2 regions of the Streptomyces sp. NPDC023527 genome follow, and region 2 is predicted to be linked to the other one. Evidence: riboswitches for the same ligand, from Rfam matches in the RefSeq annotation. Region 2 holds a riboswitch; the other holds the start of a gene.
The links. Region 2 has a riboswitch for cobalamin ahead of ACZ303_RS31215 (ribonucleoside-diphosphate reductase subunit alpha). Riboswitches for the same ligand answer to the same signal wherever they lie in the genome.

Region 1 (4,408 bases), on a different contig from region 2:
GAGCTCCTCGGGGCGGTCCACGAAGCGGACGATGACGCCCGGTTCGGACGCCAGCGCGTCGACGTCCGTGAAGTTCGACATCAACGGAACCGCGCACACCGCGACCCGCAGCACGTCCGCACCGTGCGGCGGGGCCACCACCGACTCTCGGACCGCGCCGCGCATCGACACGCGCAGTCCGTCCTCCTCGTCGATGCCGAGCCCGTGCGCGTATGGCAGCACACCGACCGTCGGGCGGCCGGTCAGGTCGCGCAGCATGTCCAGGCCGGGCTCCAGAAGCGTCACGTCACCGCGGAACTTGTTGACGATGTAGCCCGCTATCAGCTCCTGGTCCTCCCGGGACAGCAGGGCCGTCGTACCGAAGAAGGACGCGAAGACCCCGCCCCGGTCGATGTCACCGACCACGACGACCGGCAGCCGCGCGGCGCGCGCGATACCCATGTTGACGATGTCCGTGCGCCGCAGGTTGATCTCCGCCGGGCTGCCCGCGCCCTCGCAGATCACCGCGTCATGGGTGCGGCGCAGCTCCTCCAGGCACTCCGTCACCGTCCCGAACAGCTGCTCCTGGCGCCCGGAGTGGTAACCGCGGGCGCTGAGCTCACCCACCGGCTTGCCCATCAGCACCACCTGGCTGCTGCGGTCACCGCCAGGCTTGAGCAGGACGGGGTTCATCAGCGCCGACGGCTCGACGCGCGCGGCCGCCGCCTGCATGGCCTGCGCGCGGCCTATCTCCGCGCCCTCGCGGGTCACGAAGGAGTTCAGCGACATGTTCTGCGCCTTGAACGGCGCGACCTTGACGCCCTTGCGGACCAGCCACCGGCAGATCCCGGCCGTCACCACGCTCTTGCCCGCGTCCGAGGTGGTCCCGGCCACCAGCAGGCCCCCGCCCAACGGGCCCGCGGGCCCGCTCCTGTCCGCTGTCACCGGTTCCCCCTTCGCTTCGCGTTCCGCGCCACGGTCCTGCTGCAAAGGCTGCCCAGCGCGCGGCCCGCCACCGCGGTGCCCAGCGCCAGCAGCGACACGCGCCGCGAGAGCCGCACCGCGCGTTCGATGTCCGCCACCTCCACGGGGCGGTTCTCACCGCCCAGGACGGGCCGGTGTTCGACCCGGCCCGCGTAGGCGAGGGTGCCGCCCAAACGCACCCCCAGCGCACCGGCGAACGCGGCCTCCACCGGGCCGGCGTTGGGGCTCGGATGCCGGGAGGCGTCGCGGCGGGCCACCCGCCAGGCACCGCGCGGGTCGGGGCCGGCGAGGACGGTGAGGGCGGCGGTGAGACGGGCGCCGGGCCAGCCGGCGACGTCGTCGAGACGGGCCGAGGCCCAGCCGAACCGCCGGTGACGCGGCGACTTGTGGCCGACCATCGCGTCCAGGGTGTTGACGGCGCGGAAGCCGACCAGGCCCGGTACGCCCGCCAGCCCACCCCAGACGAGGGCGCCGACGACGGCGTCGGAGGTGTTCTCGGCGACGGACTCCACGACCGCGCGCGCGATCTGCTGCCCGTCCAGCGCCTGCGGGTCGCGCCCGCACAGGTGCGGCAGCCGCTCCCGGGCGACGTCCAGGTCACCGACGCCGAGCGCGCCGCCGATGGCGCGCGCCTCGCGGCCCAGGGACGTACCGCCCAGCACGGCCCAGGTGGCGGCGGCGGTCAGCGCGATGTCCGCGGCGGGGGAGCGGCGCAGGGTACGGGCCAGGAGCGCGGCACCGGCCGTGGCGCCGCCCGCGCACAGCGCGGCGTGCAGGGCGCCCCGGCCGCGGTGGTCGCGCCACAGCCGCCGCTCGACGGCGTACGCGGCCCGGCCGAAGGCCGCCACGGGGTGGCCCCGACGGGGATCGCCCAGGGCGAGGTCGGCGAGGAAGCCGAGCGCGGCACCGTACGCGAAACCGAGGTGCCCGAGGTGATCGGCGCGCGTCGCGGGCGCCGGACGCGGGAGACGCATGGGGCGCATGGGTCAGACCGCCGTCATGCCTTGGCGGGACCGGGGTTCGCTGGGCAGGGGTGGTCGGCGGCCGGGCATGGCGATGTGTCCTCACTCAGGGTCCGCGCCCTGGCTCGACGTGACCGGCGACCAGAGTCTCCTGGCTCCCGGATCGGCGTCGCCCCGGCCTTCCCGTCCGCTCGCGCGGACCGTGGCCCTGGGTGGGGGACGCTCCCCGGTGACAGTGGCGGGACCGCGCCGGACTCGCACCGGCTTCCTCTGCTGTCGCCGTTTGGCCCCGGAAGTCCACCATGGGCCGTGAACGGCCGTCAACTCACGTCTGAGCTGGGGTTCGAGTCCACGGGGCCGGGATGTGAAAAACGCCGGACGGGCTGAAATTCAGCCCGTCCGGCATTCGAGGACATTAGTGACGGTCGCTAGGCGACGATCAGATAGATGCCGTACCCCACGGCTGCCGCGCACAGTGCGAAGCACGCGTACGCGCCCGCGCGGGCCACCGCGGTCGGCCGCGTTCCCGCCGCGGAGGCGGACGACGTCCCGACGATGCCCATCGTGAAGATGCCGACGAGGCCGACCGTCACCACGAGACTGACACCGAAGACCTGGCCGAGTGCTGCCCAGTCGATGTGCATGGTGTGTGTTCCCTCAGCTCGTCGCGGCGGCGGGGGCGCGCCCCGCCTCGTGGGTCAGGGAGGTCGCCGGGACGGCGGCCGTCAGGGGGCCGGCCGGCGGCGGGGCGACGGCCTGGAGCGCGGTGGTGACCACACCGGCCGGCTCGGCGGCCTCGGCGACCGGCTCGTTGATGCTGTCGGGGGTGACCGGCTTGCGGCGGGACGCCATCCAGATGGCGCCGGAGACGGCCAGGCCCAGGACGGCGACCGTGGCGACGCCCCAGTCGCCCTGGTCGGCCAGCAGCGCCGCGCCACCGGCGACCAGGCCCGCGGCGGGCAGGGTCAGACCCCAGGCGAGGACCATCCGGCCAGCGGTCGACCAGCGGACCACGCCGCCCTTGCGGCCGAGGCCGGCGCCCATGATCGAGCCGGAGCAGACCTGGGTGGTGGAGAGCGCGAAGCCGATGTGCGAGGAGGCGAGGATCACGGTCGCGGCGCCGGTCTGGGCGGCGAAGCCCTGCGCCGGCTTGATGTCCGTGAGGCCCTTGCCGAGCGTCTGGATGATGCGCCAGCCGCCCAGGTACGTACCGAGCGCGATGGCCAGGCCCGCGGAGACGATGACCCACATCGGCGGGTCGGCGTGCGGGGCGACGGCGCCGCCGGCGACCAGCGCGAGGGTGATGACACCCATCGTCTTCTGCGCGTCGTTGGTGCCGTGGGCCAGGGAGACCAGGGCGGCCGAGGCGATCTGCCCGGCGCGGTAGCCCTTGGCGGTCTCCTTCTCGTCGCGGTTCCTGGCCAGGCGGTAGGTGAGCCGGGTCGCCAGGGTGGCGGCCAGACCGGCCACGATCGGCGCGGCGACGGCCGGGATGAGGACCTTCATGACGACCTTGTCGGCGTTGACCGCGTCGAAGCCGACGGACACGATGGTCGCGCCGATCAGGCCGCCGAAAAGGGCGTGCGACGAACTGGAGGGCAGACCGGCCAGCCACGTCAGAAGATTCCAGACAATCGCGCCGATCAGCCCGGCGAAGATCACTTCGGGCCTGATTCCGGCGCTCTCGTCGATGATGCCGCCGGAGATGGTCTTGGCGACCTCCACGGACAGGAACGCCCCGACAAGGTTGAGGGCCGCCGACATGGCCACCGCGACCTTGGGCTTGAGAGCCCCGGTGGAGATGGTGGTGGCCATGGCGTTGGCCGTGTCGTGGAAGCCGTTCGTAAAGTCGAACACCAAGGCCGTGACGATCACGATCCCGATGAGAAGCGTGATGTGTTCCATTCACCCAGGCAATCAGCTCGATGGTCAGTACAGCGGCGACCGTAAAGACCCTTGGTGAACGGAAGGTGAACTGGAACGGGCGGAGCGGTGGCGTCAACCGGAGGGGTGCAGCGTTGGAAGATCACGAAGGCGTTCGACGGGCCTGGGCGGACGTCGTGGCCACGGCCCGCCGCACCACGGCCGAGGGGCTCGTGGTGGGCACCTCGGGCAACGTTTCGGCCAGGGTCGGGAATGTCGTGCTCGTCACCCCGAGCGGAATCCCGTACGACAGCCTCGGCCCCGACGACGCGGTCGCCGTCGACCTCGACGGCCGACAGGTCCTCGGCGAGCTGGCCCCCACCAGCGAGCTGCCCATGCACCTCGCGCTCTACCGCGCCACCGACGCGACGGCCGTCGTCCACACCCACGCCGTCCACGCCACGGCCGTCTCCACGCTGGTCGACGAGCTCCCGCTGATCCACTACATGGCCGGCGCCCTCGGCGGCCCGGTCCGCGTCGCCGACTACGCCCTCTACGGCACCGAGGAACTGGCCGGGCACATGCTCCGCGCCCTCGACGGCCGCAGCGGCTGCCTCCTG
Region 2 (4,408 bases):
GGACAGCTTGGCGAGGTCGGCGACGTCGGAGTGGAGGTCGACCTCCTCGACGGTCCAGGTGTTCTTGATCGCGTCGCGGTAGCGGTCGTAGAAGTCCGGGTACCGCATGGGGCGCAGCGTCAGTTCGAACCCGGGGTCGAGCAGGTTCTTCTGTTCGGACGACATTACTGGCAGGCCTCGCAGGACTCGGGGTTCTCAAGGGAGCAGGCGACGGCGTCGGCGTCCGGGGTCGCGACCTGCTGTACGGGGATGGTGGCGGCGGCGCCGGCCGACCGAGCGATCCGGGTGGCCGGACGCGAGCGCAGGTAGTACGTCGTCTTGATGCCCTGCTTCCAGGCGTACGCGTACATCGAGCTGAGCTTGCCGATGGTGGGCGAGGCCATGAAGAGGTTCAGCGACTGGCTCTGGTCCAGGTACGGCGTACGGGCCGCGGCCATGTCGATCAGGAAGCGCTGCGGGATCTCCCAGGCGGTGCGGTAGAGGTCGCGCACCTCCTGCGGGATCCAGTTCATGTCCTGGATCGAGCCGTTGGCGTCCGTCATGGCGTCGCGGGTGGTGCGGTCCCACACGCCGAGCTTCTTGAGGTCCTCGACCAGGTAGGTGTTGACCTGGAGGAACTCACCGCTGAGCGTCTCGCGCTTGAAGAGGTTGGAGACCTGCGGCTCGATGCACTCGTACACGCCCGCGATGGACGCGATGGTGGCGGTCGGGGCGATCGCCAGCAGCAGCGAGTTGCGCATGCCGACGGCGGCGATCCGGGCGCGCAGCGCGTCCCAGCGGTCCGTCCAGCGCGGCTCGGCGTTCGGGTAGTGGTCCGGGTGCAGCACACCGCGGGCGGTGCGGGTCGCGGACCAGGCCGGGTGCGGGCCGTGCCGCTCGGCGAGGTCGGCGGACGCCTCGTACGCCGCGAGCATGATGCGCTCGGAGATGCGGGTGGACAGCTCCTTCGCCTCGGGGGAGTCGAAGGGCAGGCGCAGGCGGAAGAAGACGTCCTGCAGACCCATCAGGCCCAGGCCCACCGGGCGCCAGCGGCTGTTGGAGTTCCCGGCCTGCTCGGTCGGGTAGAAGTTGATGTCCACGACGCGGTCGAGGAAGGTGACGGCCGTACGGACCGTACGGTCGAGCTTCTCCCAGTCCATCTCGCCGTCGGTGCCCAGGTGCTGCGCGAGGTTGACCGAGCCGAGGTTGCAGACCGCGGTCTCGCCGTCGTCGGTGACCTCCAGGATCTCCGTGCAGAGATTCGAGGAGTGGACGACCTTGCCCTTCTCGGCCGTCTGGTTGGCGGTGCGGTTGGAGGCGTCCTTGAACGTCATCCAGCCGTTGCCGGTCTGCGCGAGGGTGCGCATCATGCGGGAGTACAGGACGCGCGCCGGGATGGTCTTGACGGCCTTGCCGTCGGCCTCGGCCTTGCGGTACGCGGCGTCGAACTCGTCGCCGTACAGGTCGACCAGCTCGGGCGTGTCGGCAGGGGAGAACAGCGACCAGTCGGCGTCGGCCTCGACGCGGCGCATGAACTCGTCCGGGATCCAGTGCGCGGTGTTGAGGTTGTGCGTGCGGCGGGCCTCCTCACCGGTGTTGTCGCGGAGCTCCAGGAACTCCTCGATGTCCGCGTGCCAGGTCTCCAGGTAGACGCAGGCCGCGCCCTTGCGCCGGCCGCCCTGGTTGACCGCGGCGACGGAGGCGTCGAGGGTGCGCAGGAACGGCACGATGCCGTTGGAGTGGCCGTTGGTGCCGCGGATCAGCGAGCCGCGCGAGCGGATGCGGGAGTACGACAGGCCGATGCCGCCGGCGTGCTTCGACAGCCGGGCCACCTGGTGGTAGCGGTCGTAGATCGAGTCCAGCTCGTCCAGCGGGGAGTCCAGCAGGTAGCACGAGGACATCTGCGGGTGGCGGGTGCCGGAGTTGAAGAGCGTGGGGGAGGACGGCAGGTAGGAGAGCGTGCTGGTGAGCGCGTAGAGCTCGGCGACGTCCTCCAGGGCCCGCACGGAGTGGTCCTCGGCCAGGCCGCAGGCCACGCGCAGCAGGAAGTGCTGCGGGGTCTCGACGACCTGCCGGGTGATGGGGTGGCGCAGCAGGTAGCGGCTGTGCAGGGTGCGCAGGCCGAAGTAGCCGAAGCGGTCGTCGGCGCCGTCGACCAGGGCCTTCTCGACGAGGGCGTCGAGGCGTGCGGCGTGGGTCCGTACGAAGGCGGCGGTCTCGTCGGCGATCAGGCCCTCGCGGTGGCCGGTCTCGACGGAGGCGGAGAAGGAGGTCGCGCCCTGCCCGGCCGCCTCGTCGGCGATCGCGCGGGTCAGCAGCCGGGCGGCGAGCCGGGAGTACTGGGGCTCCTCGGAGATCAGACCGGCGGCGGCCTCGGTGGCCAGGGACCGCAACTCGGCCTCGTCCGAACCCGGGTGGCGGCCCCGCAGCGCGGCGGCGGCGACCTTGCCGGGGTCGGTGGCGGGCAGATCGGCGGTGAGGTCGGTCAGGGTGCGCAGCAGCGCGGTCCCGGGGCCGCCGGTCGCTTCCGCGGACGCTGAGACCGGATCGGCGGGCGCGATGGTCACTGAGGCTCTCCCTCGCTCGGCAGTGGGCCGGGCGGGTGGCGCGCGACGGGCGCGTACGGGCATGCCTGACAGCACCAAGGCATGCGCTCGTAGCGTCCATCGGCCCAACCCGCGAGGCCCGGACGAATACAAAACGCCCGGTGCCGTGCGGTGGCTCGGCGGTGGGCGCGCTGTCGGCAGGTACTCGGACTCCTGCATGCGTAATAACGGCATACATGCACCGTTGCGGGACAGTTCCGGATTTCCACCGGATTCCCCTGCGACGACAGCGAGCACGAGCATACATCTAGTGCTGGGCGTCGCATGCACCACCACATCTTGTGTCGCGCGGTAATCGCGTGGGTCGGAATGTGCTAACAGGGCCCGGGACTTCGGGGTATGCGCCGGGTACGGCCGAGGGCCGTCGCGCCCCCTTCAAGGGGGTACGACGGCCCTCGTGTCCCGCCGGATCGACGTCCGGCCGGCAGCCTGTCCAGGGCCCTTCCAGTGGCCCGTCCGGAGCTCTTCTAGTGGCCGCTCGGGGCGCCCGCCGTGGCCGGCGGGAGCTCCACCTGGACACCGGGTTCGCCGGCGTCCGCCGTGTAGTCCGACGCCTTGGTCTGGTCCACACCGTCCGGCGCGCCGACCGCCTTGAGGACGAAAGTCAGGACGATGACGACGATCACATTGAGCGTGAACGCGGTCAGGCCGATGTAACCCTTTTCCCCGATGAGGGGGATCAGATTGGTATTTCCGAAATGATCCTGTGTGGCGCTCGGTGTGTCATATGCCCGCCACGTCCCGTAGGCCATCCCGACCGCCCAGCCGCCCAGCAGCGCCCACCGGTGGAACCAGCGGGTGAAGAGCCCGCCCACGAGCGCCGGGACGGTCTGGAGGATCCAGATGCCACCCAGCAGCTGGAAATTGATCGCGACCGTCTTGTCCATGGTCAGGACGAAGACCAGCGCGCCCACCTTCACGAGCAGCGAGGCCAGCTTGGAGACCTTGGCCTCGTGCGCGGGGGAGGCGTCCGGCCGGATGAAGTCCTTGTAGATGTTGCGGGTGAAGAGGTTCGCCGCGGCGATCGACATGATCGCCGCCGGTACGAGCGCCCCGATGCCGATCGCGGCGAAGGCCACGCCCGTGAACCAGTCCGGGAACATGTCCTCGAAGAGCTGCGGGATCGCCAGCTGTCCATTGCTGACCTTGACCCCCGCGGCGATGGCCATGAAGCCGAGCATCGCCAGCAGGCCGAGCATCAGGGAGTACAGGGGCAGGATCGTGGTGTTGCGGCGGATGACGTTGCGGCTCTTGCTGGAGAGGACCGCCGTCACCGAGTGCGGGTAGAGGAAGAGCGCCATCGCCGAGCCGAGGGCGAGCGTCGCGTACGCCCACTGCGCCTGCTCCCCGGTCACCAGCGAGCCGCGCGCCTTGCCCGTCTCCGGGTTCTTCACCGCGAAGGCGTCGCCGGCCTTGGCGAAGATGTCGTCGAAGCCGCCCAGCTTGATGGGGATGTAGATGATCGCCACGATGATCACGATGTAGATCAGCGCGTCCTTGACGAAGGCGATCAGGGCGGGCGCCCGCAGCCCGGAGGAATAGGTGTAGGCCGCGAGCACGCCGAAGGCGATGAGCAGCGGCAGGTCCTTCATGAACCAGTTCGACCCGCCGCCCACCCCGAGCACGTCCAGCACGGCCTGGATGCCGACGAGCTGGAGCGCGATGTAGGGCATCGTCGCGAGGATGCCGGTGAGCGCGAGCGCCAGCGACAGGCCCTTCGAGCCGAACCGGCCGCGGACGAAGTCGGAGGAGGTCACGTAGCCGTGCTTGTGCGACACCGACCACAGGCGGGGCAGGAAGGTGAAGACCAGCGGATAGCAGAG

Region 1: linked by a shared signal. The riboswitch ahead of ACZ303_RS01590 (cobalamin biosynthesis protein) and the one ahead of ACZ303_RS31215 (ribonucleoside-diphosphate reductase subunit alpha) in region 2 are both predicted to bind cobalamin.

The regions. Positions count from the first base shown of each region.
Region 1 is NZ_JBVHJJ010000001.1:355,401-359,808, forward strand. It holds gene ACZ303_RS01585 (cobyric acid synthase) at 1-891, opposite strand, end outside; gene ACZ303_RS01590 (cobalamin biosynthesis protein) at 921-1,937, opposite strand; cobalamin riboswitch at 2,071-2,195, opposite strand; gene ACZ303_RS01595 (hypothetical protein) at 2,354-2,569, opposite strand; gene ACZ303_RS01600 (inorganic phosphate transporter) at 2,583-3,830, opposite strand; gene ACZ303_RS01605 (class II aldolase/adducin family protein) at 3,851-4,408, shown strand, end outside.
Region 2 is NZ_JBVHJJ010000021.1:47,759-52,166, reverse strand. It holds gene ACZ303_RS31220 (ribonucleotide-diphosphate reductase subunit beta) at 1-165, opposite strand, end outside; gene ACZ303_RS31215 (ribonucleoside-diphosphate reductase subunit alpha) at 165-2,546, opposite strand; adenosylcobalamin-variant (AdoCbl-variant) riboswitch at 2,717-2,815, opposite strand; gene mctP (monocarboxylate uptake permease MctP) at 3,053-4,408, opposite strand, start outside.